Regions from separate parts of the Exiguobacterium sp. s21 genome, predicted to be linked through region 1. Evidence: riboswitches for the same ligand, from Rfam matches in the RefSeq annotation. Region 1 holds a riboswitch; each other region holds the start of a gene.
What was found. Region 1 has a riboswitch for thiamine pyrophosphate ahead of tenA (thiaminase II). Riboswitches for the same ligand answer to the same signal wherever they lie in the genome.

Region 2: another riboswitch for thiamine pyrophosphate. It lies ahead of thiT (energy-coupled thiamine transporter ThiT); the one in region 1 lies ahead of tenA (thiaminase II).
Region 3: another riboswitch for thiamine pyrophosphate. It lies ahead of KNP06_RS08830 (YkoF family thiamine/hydroxymethylpyrimidine-binding protein); the one in region 1 lies ahead of tenA (thiaminase II).

The regions. Positions count from the first base shown of each region.
Region 1 is NZ_JACSLF010000003.1:200,980-206,425, reverse strand. It holds gene pelF (GT4 family glycosyltransferase PelF) at 1-1,011, shown strand, start outside; gene pelG (exopolysaccharide Pel transporter PelG) at 992-2,440, shown strand; TPP riboswitch at 2,502-2,606, shown strand; gene tenA (thiaminase II) at 2,689-3,363, shown strand; gene thiM (hydroxyethylthiazole kinase) at 3,360-4,148, shown strand; gene thiD (bifunctional hydroxymethylpyrimidine kinase/phosphomethylpyrimidine kinase) at 4,148-4,984, shown strand; gene thiE (thiamine phosphate synthase) at 4,956-5,446, shown strand, end outside.
Region 2 is NZ_JACSLF010000002.1:274,620-280,065, reverse strand. It holds gene KNP06_RS03915 (Asp23/Gls24 family envelope stress response protein) at 1-190, opposite strand, end outside; gene rpmB (50S ribosomal protein L28) at 444-632, shown strand; gene KNP06_RS03905 (thiamine diphosphokinase) at 691-1,278, opposite strand; gene thiT (energy-coupled thiamine transporter ThiT) at 1,278-1,850, opposite strand; TPP riboswitch at 1,927-2,027, opposite strand; gene rpe (ribulose-phosphate 3-epimerase) at 2,047-2,703, opposite strand; gene rsgA (ribosome small subunit-dependent GTPase A) at 2,705-3,589, opposite strand; gene pknB (Stk1 family PASTA domain-containing Ser/Thr kinase) at 3,634-5,446, opposite strand, start outside.
Region 3 is NZ_JACSLF010000006.1:83,596-89,041, reverse strand. It holds gene KNP06_RS08845 (SMP-30/gluconolactonase/LRE family protein) at 156-1,037, shown strand; gene KNP06_RS08840 (hypothetical protein) at 1,050-1,313, shown strand; gene KNP06_RS08835 (GTP-binding protein) at 1,415-2,608, shown strand; TPP riboswitch at 2,671-2,771, shown strand; gene KNP06_RS08830 (YkoF family thiamine/hydroxymethylpyrimidine-binding protein) at 2,851-3,444, shown strand; gene KNP06_RS08825 (ECF transporter S component) at 3,437-4,012, shown strand; gene KNP06_RS08820 (ABC transporter ATP-binding protein) at 4,005-5,336, shown strand; gene KNP06_RS08815 (energy-coupling factor transporter transmembrane component T family protein) at 5,333-5,446, shown strand, end outside.

The sequences.
Region 1 (5,446 bases):
ATCGACTATTTCTGGATGTGGCAGAGTATGTACACTCCGATTTTACGGGTGCTCCATCAACCGCTCCCGAAAGTCGACCTCGTTCATTCCGTGTCAACGGGTTATGCCGGTGTGGTCGCGTCCTACATGAAAGAGACGCAAGGGATTCCGTTCATCTTGACGGAGCACGGCATCTACTCGCGGGAACGCGAAGAGGAGATTCTACAGTCGTATTGGATTCCAGCGCCGTATAAGCCGAGGTGGGTCCGTTTCTTTCACCATTTGTCGCGTGAGGCCTATAACGCGGCCGATGAGATCATCACCTTGTTCGAGCGGAACCGCGAATATCAGGAGTGGATTGGCGCCCCGAGCGAGAAGACGAAAATCATCGCCAACGGCATCGCCGATCGACAAATCCAGGCGACGGTCGACCGTCCGGAGCACGATCTCTTTCAAATCGGGGCCATCGTCCGCTTGGTGCCAATCAAAGATTTGAAGACGATGATTTACGCCGCCAAGATTTTGCAGGAGCGGCATCGTCTGTTCAAGCTGACGATCATGGGACCGCTCGATGAGGATGAGGAATATGCGGAAGAGTGCCGGTTGCTCATCGAACAGAGCGGGCTGACCGATTATGTCGAGCTCGCTGGAAAGGTTGATGTCCAAGCCTATTTGCCGAAGTTTGATTTACTTCTGTTGACGAGTATCTCGGAAGGTCAACCGCTCGCGATTCTTGAAGGCATGGCAGCCGGCATCCCGTGGGTCGCGACCGATGTCGGGGCTTGTTCCGAGCTCCTGTATGGACGAGAAGACGACCCGTTCGGTCCAGCCGGGTTTATCGTGCCCCCGGTTCATCCGGAAGCGGTCGCGGACAAGGTCGAGTGGATGATGGATTATCCGCAGGAGCGGATGCGTTTCGGTAAGAACGGGCGGGAGCGGGTCCGCCAATACTATCGTCTCCAACAAGTCGTGGACCGCTACAAAGCCATCTATGAAACGAGGAGGGAACAGTATGGCGGGCATCGGGTTTAAGCTGCAGAAGTTGTTCCAAGAAGACTACTATTCGTCCAGGTTGAAGGCGTACACGTTCTCGGGCCTCGTCACATCCGGACCGTGGTTGATCGTCATCTTGGTCGTCGGGACGATTCAATTGTTGGCGTTCCAAATGCCGACGTTATCGCTCGCCGAACGGACGCTTTTCATGATCTCGGTCTCGTACGCGTTCATCTTCTCGCAAATCTTGTTCAGCTTCCAACAGCTCGTCGTCACCCGATATGTGGCGGACTTGTTTTACGAGAAGAAAGCGCATGAGATTTTCCCGGTCTTCACCGGGATGCTCAAAGTGACGATCCTCGCCGCGACGATTCTGTATAGTATCTTTTGGCTATTGTCGCCGCTCGATTTTCTGTACAAACTGACGTTGTTCGTTTTATTCATGACGATCAATGTCATCTGGGTCATGTTCTTGTTCTTGAGTGCCGCCAAGTATTATCAAGCGGTGGCCTATAGCTTCTTGCTCGGCGGACTCATCTCGGTCGGGAGCGTCTATGCGATTAGCCGTCTCATGGTCAATCCGTCGAGTCTCGAGCTGTTGCTCGGTTTCACGGTCGGGATGATTGTGACGTTGTTCGGGTTGTTCTTCGCGATGCTCCGGACGTTCCCGCTCCGTTACGCGGTGAAAGAGTTCTCGTACTTCAAGTACTTCGACCGCTATCCAGACTTGTTCGCCATCGGCGTGTTGTACGTGCTCGGGATTTGGGTCACGAATTTCATCATCTGGTTCGGTGAAGGACGCGTCATCATCGCGGACTCGTTCTTGTTCAACCCGTATTATGACACGGCCATCTTTTGGTCGTACTTGACGATCATCCCGACGCAACTCCTGTTCGTCGTCGCCGTCGAGACTCGGTTTTATGAGCGCTATCGCACGTTTTATGGATTGATTAACTACGGCGGGGCGCTCCATCAAATCGAGAAAGCGAAACAGACGATGACGTCGGTGCTGAAAAATGAGTTGATTCGACTCGCGCGGAGCCAAGGCGTCGTGACGTTGTTCGCCATCCTCATAGCAGGCGTGTTCGTCAGTTGGATCGGCGTCCCGGATGAGATCGGTCAAATCTTTCGGATGACGACGCTCGCGGCGTTCGCGAACGCGATGATTCTCATCTTGACGTTGTTGTTGCTCTATTTCGAGGATCGACGCGGGGCATTATTCGTCAACATCTCGTTCTTCACGTTGAATGCGTTGTTCACGCTCTTGCTCTTGCCGCGCGGCATCGATTGGTACGGCGTCGGCTTTGCCGTCAGCACGACAATCACGTTCTTCTTGGCCGGCCTGCGTTTGATCTATTACATGGGCAAAGTCGATTATTACGTGTTCGCGGCCTCGAATCGACGCAAGCTCGGTACCGAACGGTTCTCCCAAATGGGGACGTTGTTGAACCGTCACTTCTCGCGATAAAGGGTTTTCAACAAAGATAAAGACTGATATGATGTGGTCGTAGACGACCGAATTTCATAATGTTTACCACTAGGGGAGTCGCGTGACGCGGCTGAGATGGACGAGGTCCAGACCCTTTGAACCTGATCTAGTTCACGCTAGCGTAGGGAAGTGGGCGAACCGATTGTTCTCGTACACTTTGTGTAAATCCGACGCCGCTTCCGTTATGGGAGGCGGCGTCTTTTTTTATCACAAAGGAGGAGACAAGAATGACATTCACCGCACATCTTCGACAAGAGGCCGATGCCTTGTTTCAAGCCAGCTTTGACCATCCGTTCGTCCGCGAGCTCGGAACGGGTGAACTCGACGAGGCGAAATTTCGGCATTACGTCATGCAAGACTCATATTATTTGAACCAGTTCTCCAAAGTGCAGGCGAAAGGCGCGACCCTCGCCCCGAACATGGAAGTAGCGAGCCGCTTTTTGACGCATGCGCTTCATACGATTGAAGCGGAGCATGCGTTGCACCGTGAGTTTTTCACCTTGCTCGACGTGACGGAGGCAGAGTGGGCAACGTTTGAGCCCGCTCCAACGGCTTACGCCTATGCGCTCCATATGCAACAGGCCGGTCCGACGCTCGGCGACGTGCTCGCGTCGATTTTGCCGTGCTACTGGGTCTATTATGAGATTGGGGAACGAATGAAAGATGCCACACCCGATCATCCGATCTATGCGACGTGGATTGCGACGTACGGTTCGGAATGGTTCCGCGATCTCGTCGAGGAACAGCTTGAACGGCTCGACGTGCTCGCCGGACAAGCGACAGCGGAAGAACGGGTCCGGTATCAACAGCTGTTCTTGAAGAGTTGTTATTATGAACATGCGTTTTGGGAAATGGCGTGGACGCTCGAATCGTGGGATTTACCGGCGGGGGTGACACGATGAAGCGCGACTTATGGGACAAAGTCAGAGCCGAACGGCCACTCATCCATAACATTACGAATATCGTCGTCGCTAACTTTTCGGCGAACGGGTTGCTCGCCATCGGCGCTGCGCCGGTGATGGCGTCAGCCGTCGAAGAAGTCGCGGACATGGCGTCTGCGAGCGATGCGCTCGTACTCAATATCGGCACACTCGATGCGACGACGGAACGTACGATGATTCGAGCCGGACAGGCGGCGAATGAATCGAGCCGGCCGGTCGTCTTCGATCCGGTCGGTGTCGGGGCGACCGCGTTTCGACGTGACGTCGCTACATCCATTTTGCAACACGTCCGCGTGACGGTCATCCGAGGCAATGCCGGAGAAATCGCGACATTGATTGGTCTCGACGCGGCGGCGCGCGGCGTGGACGCTGGGGAAACGCGGGTTGATTTGAATCACATCGCGCGCGCGGCGGCACGACGCTACAACTGTGTCGTTGCCGTGACCGGAGAGACGGATGTCGTCAGCGACGGGGACGCGACGATTGAAATCAAAGGCGGCACCGCAGCGATGGCCCGGACGACAGGGACCGGTTGTTTACTCAGTGCGGTCGTCGGTGCGTTCCTTGCGGTCGAATCCGACGCGTTGACGGCCACGGCGACAGCGCTCGCCGGATATGCCCGGTGCGGCGAACTGGCTACCGCTTTGGCGGACGGACCGGGCGACTTCCCCGTTCATTTCTTGAATGAACTCGGCAAGATGACGGCCGTCGAGTTGCCGAGCGACCGTATTGAGGTGGTGTCATGATGCGGCCGCAAGTATTGACGATTGCCGGTTCGGACTCTGGCGGGGGAGCGGGAATCCAAGCTGATTTGAAGACGTTTCAAGAGCTCGGCGTGTTCGGGACGAGCGTTCTGACGGCCGTCACCGCTCAAAACACTCGTGGGGTGCATGGGGTCGAAGCAGTGTCGCCGAAACTCATCACGCAACAACTCGATGCAATCGGTTCGGACTTTTCGATCGCAGCATGTAAGACCGGGATGTTATTTGATGCGGCGCGCATCGAGGCGGTCGCTACCGGGGTGAAACGTCATGTCTTCAACCGACTCGTCGTCGACCCGGTCATGATTGCGAAAGGAGGGGCCCCGCTTTTACAGGACACGGCGATCGATGCGCTCAAGACCTCCTTGTTGCCACTCGCGACAGTCGTCACGCCGAACGTGCCGGAAGCGGAAGTGCTGACCGGTTTGACGATTCGATCGTTTAATGATCGTCTCGAGGCGGCTCGGCGGATGTTAGCGTACGGTGTGCGCGCGGTTATTTTAAAAGGCGGCCATCTCGAAGGTGAAACTGCCGAAGACTTGATCATGACGGAGTCGGAAGTGTTCCTCCTCTCGGCCCCGCGCATCCAGACGAGCGATACACACGGAACAGGTTGTACATTTTCGGCGGCGCTTACAGCGGAACTTGCCAAAGGTCGTTCCATCATGGAGGCGGCGGTGACGGCGAAGCGGTTCATTCAAAGCGCCATCACCCATGGCCTCGAGATCGGCGCCGGACACGGACCGACGAACCATTGGGCATATGTGGCGTATGGAGAGGAGGGCGTGACGATTGAATCCATCAAGGCGGGCACTCGCTGAACAGTTACGGCTTTACTTCGTATGCGGGACACCGAACACGAAAGACATACTCCAGACGGTCGAAACGGCGCTCCGATGTGGCGTGACATGTTTCCAATTTCGCGAAAAAGGTAAAGAGGCACTGTATGGGGATAAAAAAGAAGCGATGGCGAGAGCGTTGCAAACACTTTGTCGTTCGTATGACGTCGCGTTCATCATCAATGACGACGTCGACTTGGCAGAGCGCATCAATGCGGATGGCGTGCATATCGGGCAAGACGACGCCGATGCCGCACGCGTTCGCGAACGAATCGGTCCGGGCAAATGGCTCGGTGTCTCCGTCCATACGCTCGAAGAAGCGGCTGCGGCGATCGACTATGCGGATTACGTCGGCATCGGTCCGGTCTACCCGACGAACTCGAAAGCAGACGCCGGGGCAGTCAATGGGACGGTGCTCATTCGCCAAGTTCGAGCCATGTATCG
Region 2 (5,446 bases), on a different contig from region 1:
CTTGACGTACGACCACGCCTCGGGCGTAGTTTTCACGCTTCAATAGTTCTGCAATCCCGTCTTTCAATTGAGCTTGAGACGCCATTCCCACAACGCCGAAACATTCCATCGCCGCACCGCCTGCGAGTGTTGCGACCACGTCGTTCGTGATGTCAATATTGCCATATGTTGTCTTCATTTCAATTGCCATATGGAGTAGCCTCCTTCATTCGGAATGATACCTTCACTACATTCTACAATAAGTACCTAGTTATTAAAAGAACCTGCTCCATAAACTCGGTCAATTGTAGCCGTAACCCTCATTCATTATTAAAATCCTTTCCAGTAATGTCAAGTTTTTTTCTTGTCATCCTATGATTTTCTAGTTGCATCGTGAAAAAACCCGTGCTAATATAAACGAGTGTCTATTAGGACGAACCCACATAAAAAAGGAGGGGAAACGCATGGCACGTAAATGCTACGTAACAGGTAAATCACCTAAATCAGGTAACAACCGTTCGCACGCACTCAACAAGACAAAACGCACTTGGGGTGTAAACGTACAAAAAGTTCGTATTCTCGTTGACGGTAAACCTAAACGAGTTTGGGTTTCAGCTCGCGCTCTTAAATCAGGTCTCGTTGAACGCGTATAATTTTTATACACGAACGAAATAAATCCCAGCGGCATTCGCCGATGGGATTTTTTTGTGTTCATTTTTTGATATACAGCACGAGCACCGTGCCTTCATGCACAATCAAATCCGCTGATTCGCCGGCCCACTCGTTCGAGATTGTGAGCGCCTCATGGCTGACGACATCGTGGTGGTCGAGCGGATATTTGACGCCACGGATTGACACGTTCGCCCGTTTCCACGGGACGAGCGACAAATAGTGATCGTCTTGACGCGGGAGCTCGTGACGCCCGGTTCCGACAAGACGAACGGTTTGCCCGGCCGTGAACAAACACATCTCTGGATACGCCTCGAGCAGCCCAATATTACCGAGCGTCATGTCGAGGCGTCCACCGAGAGCGCCGTACACGAGCATCTCCGTCGCCCCGTGTCCACGGGCCGCCTCGAGCGCGATCTCAAGGTCGGTCACATCTTTTTCAGATGGGTAACGGACGGCGTCGATCGGCACTTCGCCCGTGAAAGAGTCGAAATCGCCGACGACGAGATCCGGGTTCAGCCCGTGGTTCAACAGTGTCTCGTACCCCCCGTCGACGCCGATGATGTAATCGACGTCACGAGGGAGTCCCGAGATTGGTTCCGGGCTGGCCGCCACGATCAGCACCCGCATTAGCGGACGTCCCGGGTCGCGAGCGTGGCGAAACGTGGTGCCGAGACGAACAAGAGAACGAGGACGACGGCCGACACGAGGAAGGACGGCAACATATACGTCATGTTATAAGCAAACGAATAGGCGACGACCGGCCCTTCCGCATACTCGGCGAAGAAAACGATCCCTGATAAAACGTGGGCGCCGTAGCGAAGCAAAGAACCGAGGAGCGCCCCGAGCACCAAGTAGACGACGAGCGTCTTTTTCGCCTCGTCCTTGGCGGCTCGTTTCACTTGTCCGGCGAACAGTCCGGCCATACCGACGACACCATAAGCGAATGTGTAGTCGAGCAGGAACTGGACCGGCGTGAAGATGTAAGCCCCGAACAGCAGTTGCAACGTTCCGACGAGCGCTCCTGTCGCCAGTCCTCCTTTTAATCCATGGCGGTACGCCATCACGAAGATTGGCAACATCGCCAGGCTGATCGATCCACCCTGCGGCATCCGGAACGGGATGAGCAAATCAAAGATCAAGCCGAGTGCGGCGAACAATGAGATTTCAATGAGCGCCTGTAGTTTTAAACGTTGTTTCATCTTATTCCCTCCTAATTATATGAGCGAACGACAAAAAGCAGCATGACGTAAACGCCATGCTGCTATCGAGTAGCAACGTGCATTTTCGCCACATCCCTACGTCCGTGTGAACGGAACAGGTTCAAAGGGTTAGCAAATGCCTCTCAGCCACAGAATGTGACACCCCTTGCGACAATATTTGTTGTTCTATTGACGATTATACACGAGATGCGTGACGAATGCTATCGATTGCGTCTTTATAGCTCGGCTCGTTATAGATGGCTGAGCCAGCCACGAGCACATCAGCTCCAGCGTCGATGCATAATTTCGCCGTCTCTGCGTTGACACCGCCGTCGATCTCGATTTCAAAGTCGAGACGACGCGCTTGGCGCATCTCGCTCAGCGCTGCAATTTTCGGGACGACCGATTCGATGAATGCCTGGCCCCCAAAGCCAGGGTTCACCGTCATAAGGAGCACCATGTCGACGTCACCGAGCACATGTTCAATCGACGACAGCGGCGTATGAGGATTCAAGACGACACCACACTTGGCGCCAGCCGCTTTGATTTGTTGCAACACGCGATGCAAATGATTCGTCGCTTCAACGTGGACGGTGACGATGTCTGCCCCGGCCTTGATAAAATCTTCGACGAACCGTTCGGGCTGGTCGATCATCAAATGGACGTCTAACACCATGTCCGACTTCTTCCGTAAGCTCGCTAACACCGGTAGGCCGATTGAGATGTTCGGGACGAATTGACCGTCCATGACGTCAAAATGGATGTAATCCGCTCCAGCCTCTTGGACCGCCCTCACTTCTGCCTCTAAATTGGCGAAGTCCGCCGCTAAAATCGATGGTGCAATTTTAATCATGTCAGTACCTCCGTTGTCTATCGTTTAACTCTGCCATAAACGTAACATAATTCTCATAGCGGGTGGAAGCGATTTCTCCAGCTTCGACGGCCGCTTTGACGGCACAACCTGGTTCGTTCAAATGGGCACAACCGCGGAATTTACAGTCATCGTGCCGCTCGACGAACTCAGGGAAACACCAGCGCATCTCTTCGACTTCGAGTTCTTCTGGGAACTCGAGGCTCGAGAAACCAGGCGTATCGGCCACGAGCCCGTCGGCAAGCGTGATCAGCGTGACGTGACGCGTCGTATGCTTACCGCGCCCGAGTGATTTCGAGATTTTCCCGGTCGCAAGTTCAAGCTCAGGTGCGACCGCGTTCAAGAGCGAGCTCTTGCCGACCCCGGTCTGTCCGGCGAATACGCTCGTCTTCTCCTTAAACGACCCACGAATTTGTTCGATTCCCGATCCGTCCTCGGTCGACGTCTCGATGACCTCATAGCCGATCGAACGGTATAAGGCCGCTGCTTCATGAATCTTCTCCCGTTCCGACTCCGTCAACAAGTCCATTTTCGTCAAAACGATAATCGGATGGACTTGCTTCGATTCAATCAAGACGAGGAAACGGTCGAGCAGATGGAACGAGAACGCCGGCTCTTTTACCGAGAATAACAAGAACGCTTGATCGATATTGGCGATTGGCGGACGGACGAGATGGTTCGACCGCTCGTCAACAGCCAATATATAACCGGTACCATCCCCTTGGTCTTGGATGTCGACATCGTCGCCGACGACAGGTGAGATGTTCCGGTTTCGGAAATTGCCGCGGGCGCGACAACGGATCTCTTGTTTCTCTTCCGTCATGACGTCATAAAACCCGCCTTGTAATCGAATAATCGTACCTTTCATTCCATTACCTCCTTAGAAAAAGAGGCGACGCGCACGCCACCTCTTCATTGTGATTCTTTTGCTTGTGCGTAAGTCACCGTATCCGTGCGAACAACTTCGCCATCGACTTCAATCGTCGCGGTTCCGACTTCGTCCGGTGCGATGACGAGCGTATACGAGTAAGTCGTCGTCTCCGTTATCTTATCACGCAACACCTCGACTTCGCCACGGGCATCGACCGTCCGAATGACGACTTCGAGCGCTTCAGCCTCTTCCCCTTCGGGCGGCGGCTCGATTTCGACGTTGACTTCCCGTTCGATTGAGACGTCGGTCGGTTCGACCCCTTGTGACACGATGACGGTCAGTTCCGTCCCCGGGTCGACTGCCGTTCCTGCCGTCGGGAGTTGGCGGATGATTTGATTTGCAGGAACACTCGTTGAATACTCATCACGTTTGACGATTTTCAAGCTATTCTGTTCGGCATACGTCGTCGCTTCCTCGAACGTATAGCCCGCCAAGTTGGCGAGTTCGATTTTATTACTGCCGGTCGAGACGACAAGCGTCACCGTCTCTTCAGATGGGACGACCTCGTTGCCTGGGGCGATCGATTGGGAGATGACATCCCCGCTATCGACCGTCTCGGATGCCTCCGACTGAATCTCGATATCCGTGAACTCAAGATCTTTGAGCGTCCGTTCGGCCGACGACTGGGACAGTCCTTCAACATCCGGCATCTCGACCGTCTCTTTTCCGGCCGAGACGACGATTGTCACGGTCGTCCCACGTTTCGGCTTCCGTCCGGCTTGCGGTGTCTGCGAGATGACGTCGCCAGCGGCAATGTTGTCACTTGCCCGTTCAGTTGCCTCGACGACAAAACCGGCCGTTTCGAGCTCGGTCGTCGCCTCGTCGCTCGTCATGCCGACGACGTCCGGGACGACGGCACGGGACATCTCGTCAGCAATGACGTAAGCCCCGATCCCGCCACCAATCAACAGGAGCGCAAGCAAGAGCCAAAGCCACCACTTCTTCTTCCGTTTCGGTTTGTCTTTCACAGGTTCACTTACTGCGACCGGTTGCTCGGGCGCCTCTTTGACGTTTGGCTCATCCGGTACGACTGGCGCCATGACGAGCGTCTGATCAAACGCATCTTGCTCAGCGTTCGACCGCTTCGGTTCATTCGCACGTTCTGAATCAAGTGACGTCATGCAATCTTTTTTGAACGCGGCGACCGAGGCATGACGTGCGCCCGGTGACTTCGCGAGCGCCTGCATAATACAGTTCTCGAGCGCTTGCGGGATGTTCGGGTTCAAATCCATCGGTCGAATTGGGTCGTCTTGCAGATGCTGCAGCGCGACGGCGACCGGCGTCTCGCCGATGAACGGCACCCGGCCGGTCACGAGTTCATAGAGCACGGCGCCGAGCGAATAAATATCTGACTTCTCATCGGCGAACTTTCCGCGCGCTTGCTCCGGGGAAAAGTAGTGGACCGACCCGAGGACCGACATCGTATGGGTCAGCGTCGCGTTCGACATGGCCACCGCAATCCCAAAGTCCGTCACTTTGACGTTGCCGCTCTGATCGATCATCATGTTTTGCGGTTTGATGTCCCGATGAATGATTCGATTCGCATGGGCATGGTCGATCGCATCACAAATCTGTCCCATGATGCGAAGCGCCTCGTCGACAGATATGTACTCTTCTTGCAAATATTGTTTCAGCGTCATCCCGTCGACATGTTCCATGACGATGTAATAGATGTCGCGTTCGTCTCCGACGTCGTAAATGGCGACGATATTCGGATGGTTCAGACTCGTCGCCGCATGGGCTTCTCGTTCAAACCGGCGTATAAATTGTTCATTATGCGAGAATTCAGATCGC
Region 3 (5,446 bases), on a different contig from region 1:
TTCAAGGAGTTTTTTTTTTTCATAGAGCCGCTCCGACGAAGGAAAAAACGGACATCGCCCCCGACTCTGCGGAACGATTTTGAAAAATCTTGAATAGACCTCATCCGCTCAGGGAATAGTCAGTTGAAATCAATGTAGAGAGTGGAGGCAATTCAATGGAGACAGTAAACGCGGCGTTATGGATTCGAGTCAGAAATACACTTGGGGAAGGCCCATGTTGGGATGCTGAACTGAAACGGTTCTATTGGGTCGACATCGAAGGACACACACTTTGGTGGTACGACGAAAAGGAAGACGAGCTGTCATCGTTCGATATGGGACAACAGATCGGGTTTGCGGTCCCGAAAGTGACAGACGGCGTCGTCGTCGGCTTGAAAGACGGCATCTATGAATGGGACGAGGGATCGAAGCGACTCGATAAACTCGTCGAACTCGATGACCCGGAAGGTGATCTTCGCTTCAACGACGGAAAGGCCGACCCGTACGGACGAATCTTTGCCGGGACGCTTCATCTCAACGACGAGAAGAACGAGGCGACGCTCTATCGCTTGAACCGTGACGGCACGACCGAGGTCATGCTCAGTGAACTGACGCTGTCGAACGGTCTGACATGGTCTCCGGACCACTCGACGTTCTACCATATCGATACACCGACCGAGACGGTCCGCAAATACCCGTACGACTTGAAAACAGGAACACTCGGGGATGGGGAAGTCGTCATCGATTTCAAAGATGAGGAAGGATTCCCGGACGGTATGACATCCGATGAAGACGGCTTTTTATGGATTGCCCACTTCGCGGGCGGATGCGTCTCGCGCTGGAACCCGAAGACGGGTGAAAAAGTGCTCGAGGTGCTCGTGCCGGCCCCGAACGTCACGTCATGCTGTTTCGTCGGTGATGACTTGAAACAACTTGCCATCACGACGGCGCGCGAAGGAATGGATGACGCGGCGCTCGAGGCCCATCCGGACGCAGGTTCGGTCTTTAAAATTGATACAGATGTGAAAGGGATGCCGCTCTATCGGTTTGGTCGATAAGGAGGTACGAAGATGGTAAAACGATTGCTCGTTCGTGCGGGAATCGGTTTGGCGCTCGCGGCGGTCGCCCGGGTCGGGATTCAAAAGCTGTTGGAAGCGAACCGGGAAGACGATCATACGTATTTGAATCCGCGGTGGGATGAGACGCCGAGTGTGGATGCCGATAAGGACGCGGATGAGGTCGGTCTGACCCAGCTCGACTCGATTTATCGAGCCGAGTGGCAGGCGAACGCCTATCCACGCTCAGAGGCCGAACGCAAGGCGTTAGAAGAATAGGCAGGAGAACACGTCCGGAAACGGGCGTGTTTTTTTCTTGACAGACGTCACCGACCCGTCATCATCTAAAAAGTAATCATTACGATTTAGGTGTGGGTAGAATGAGACGAATCCCGATCACCGTGCTGTCCGGTTATTTAGGAAGCGGTAAGACGACACTATTAAACCACATATTGAACAATCGGACGGGCAAGAAATACGCCGTCATCGTCAATGACATGAGCGAGTTGAATATCGATGAGCGATTGATTGAACAGGGCGGTTTTTCAAGGACGGACGAAAAGTTGGTCGAACTATCGAACGGCTGCATCTGTTGCACGCTCCGTGAGGACCTGCTCGAGGCGGTAGCAGAGCTTGCGAACGACCGGGACCTCGACGGAATCATCATCGAGTCGTCCGGTATCTCAGAGCCGATCCCGGTCGCCCAAACGTTTACATATGCCGATGACGCCCTCGGCATCGATTTGACGAGCCGAGTCTATATCGATGCGATGGTGAGCGTCGTCGATGCGTTTCGGTTCTTAAAAGATTTCAACTCAGGCGAGTCGCTCCATGAACGCAAGCAGGCGATTGAGGCGACAGACGTCCGCGAAGTCGTCGACCTGCTCGTCGAACAAGTCGAATTCGCCGATATCATCGTCTTGAACAAGGCGGATCGCGTGAACGAGACCGAACTCGGCGAGATGACCGGACTGTTGAAGGCGCTCAACCCGACCGCGAAGCTGTTGACGTCTGTCCATGCGAACGTGGAATTGACCGAGCTGTTGGATGTCAATTTGTTCGATTTCGAACAGGCGATGCATGCGGCCGGGTGGATTCAAGAACTTGAGACAGATGTGCACACGCCGGAGACGGAAGAATACGGCATCAGTTCATTCGTCTATCGTCGGCGTCGGCCGTTCCACCCGGAGCGTCTCCATGCCTGGATCGAGGCGTTTCCGGAAGAAATCGTCCGCGCGAAAGGGTTCTTATGGATTGCTTCCCGGAACGACCTCGCCTGTCTGTTTTCACAAGCGGGCTACGCCTCGACGCTCGAACATGCCGGGCGCTGGCTCGCGACGCTTCCGGAAGATGAGCGTCGTCACATGTTCGCGGCCGAACCGGAACTCGCCGCCGACTATGTCGAACCGTACGGGGACCGACAGACGGAGCTCGTCTTGATCGGGCAGCGGATGGATCGAGCCATCATCGAACAAGAGCTCGATCACTGTCTGCTGACAGATGAGGAGATGGCGCTGGATTGGTCGACGCTCCGGGACACACTTCCGGGGAACGAGGTCGTCACGTTCTCATAAGACCGTTTACAAAATGAAAGCGGTCGTCTATACTGATTCTTGCATGAACAACCGCATACATTGGACTACACTAGGGGTGCTTCGGCTGAGATGTGAGCATGGCTCCAATCCCTTATGACTCGATCCGGGTAATACCGGCGTGAGGAAGTGTGGCACTTTTTCTAATGGATTAAAATTGGACGAGTGGCCGCATTCTCATGGATGCGGCTTTTTTGTGTACACATAATAAGGGGGAATAGAACATGAACAAACAATGTGGAACGAGCCCGATCGTCGGGTTCCGCTTTACACTGAGCCCGATGACGACTGATTTCGTGAGCATCATCAAAGGGGCGTTGAAGGAGACGGATTTACAAAACGTCTGGCGACATACCGATGACGTGTCGACGGTCATCCGTGGACGAAGTGAGCATGTATTCGATGTGGCTAAGGCCGTGCTGTCACACGCGACAAAGACAGGGGAACATGTGTCGATGAGCGGGACGTTCTCGGTCGGGTGTCCAGGGGATACGGCCGGAGATGAAGTGCTCGTTGTGTCGAGCGAACCGCTTAATGGTCCCGTCGGTCCGCAATATATCTCCTCACAGTTCGCGCTCTATCCGCTCGGTGATGACGACTATATGGACATCATCTACGAAGAAATCGCTTTTGCGAAAGAGCGAAGTGTCTTCAATGACTCGATGCATTACGCCTCAGGTATACATGGGGACATCGAGCCGGTGTTCGCTTTCTATGAGGCGACGTTTGAACGCGTCCGACAGAAGACAAGCCACGTCGTCATGACGGTGACGTTCAGCGTGAACAGTCCGTCACATGAGGGACGTATGGATGCTTAAATCGTGGAAGTTAAAAGAGATCGTCTTGTTGTCGATTTTATCGGTCGTGTTCGCGGTGGTCTATTTGGCGTTCGTCCATGCTGGGAACTTGTGGGCCGGTCTGATTGGACCAATCGCCTACGAATGGATTTTTGGGATATGGTTCATCGTCTCGATTATCGCAGCTTATATCATTCGCAAGCCTGGGGCTGCATTCTTGTCCGAAGTGCTTGCGGCGACGATTGAGATGATGATTGGCAACGCCATCGGACCGCGCATCATTTTAGTCGGGATCGTTCAAGGGATCGGCGCCGAAGCGGCGTTCGCTTTGACGGGTTATAAACGCTATGATCTTTGGGTGCTCATGCTCGCCGGATTCAGTGCTGCTGTGACAAGTTTCGCATATACGTACGTCATGGGAGGGCTCAATGCCCTCAGTCCGACATATGTAGCTACGATGTTCGCACTACGCGCAACGAGCGGGATGTTGATTGCTGGTCTGGGCGGTAAGATTTTGAGCGACTTGTTGCTTCGGACGGGCGCGCTTGATGGGTATGCTCTCGCGCGACAGGACCGTATGCATGATTGAGGCAGAACATCTGACATTTCGTTATCCGAACAAGAAATGCGATGTCTTGACGGATATCACACTACGTCTAACAAAAGGGAGAACGGTCATTACAGGGGCAAGTGGTTCGGGAAAATCAACATTGCTCGCTTTGATGAATCGTCTCTATCCGGACAATTGTGATGGCATCGTGACGGGCAGATTGCACTTGTTCGATCGCTCTTATGATACGTATGAAGCTGGCGAAGTGAACCGGCGCGTCGGAACGGTCTTTCAGGACCCGGACAGTCAGTTCGTCATGCAGACGGTCGAAGAAGAATTGATTTTCACGCTCGAAAACTTTGCCGTCGCGAGAGACGAGATGATGGCCCGTGTCACCACAATGTTAGAGGCGTTGCATTTGACCGATTATCGTCACCGTACCATTCATGACCTATCGGGGGGTGAGAAGCAGCAAATTGCCGTCGCTTGTGCCTTGATTGGCCGTCCCGAGTGGCTCCTCCTCGATGAGCCGCTCGCTCACCTCGATCCTGAGACCGCCCATCATTTCGTTCGTTGGCTCGACGGCGTCGCACAGACCGTAAACGTTGTCGTCATCGAGCATCGGCCATACATATGGGGTGATTTTTTTAACCGACAAATAAAGCTCGTGAGTGGGCGCATCGACTATGATGGACCGTTCATCGTCCGACCAGATTATGCGTTCTCTCCAATTAAAGTTGAACGAGGAAAGGAAATGTTATTTCACATACCGGAATTAAAACGAAAAACATTTCAATTAGCAGCGAGCGAGTTAAAGGTCGCTGAGGGTGATCTCATTGCGGTGCTCGGTCGAAATGGTAGCGGAAAGTCGACATGGCTGCGAAGCCTAGCCCGGAAACATCGTGAAGTCGGCCTCGTCCCGCAATCACCGGCGCATCTATTCGTTACGAATGATGTGACCCGAGAACTCGCATATGGCCATAATCGCCCGATTGAGGACGTCTTAACGCGGCTCGGGCTCGAATCAGTGCGTGACCACCATCCACTCTCCCTTAGTCACGGTCAAAAACGAAGGCTCGCCATCGGAGTGATGATGCTGTCTAATAAACAACTGATTGCGTTTGATGAACCGACTGCCGGACAAGACGAGGTATCGCTTCGTGCGCTCTATGACTTAATGGTCGAACGAACACGATCCGGCCAGACGATTTTGTTTGTGACGCACGACCTCAGCTTCGCGCGGATTGCGAACACATATTATTTGATGTGTGACGGCGACTTGAGTGGGCCATATGACGCTTCACTCTGGGATGAAAAAGAATTACTACGCACCCACGGCTTATTGATGGTGGAATCGCGATGACATTTCATGAGATGAACCCGACGATTAAATTTCTGACCGTGGCATGTCTCATGTTCGGTCTCGCCTTCATGTATAACCCTTGGACACCGCTTGCTGTTTTTCTCGGAACA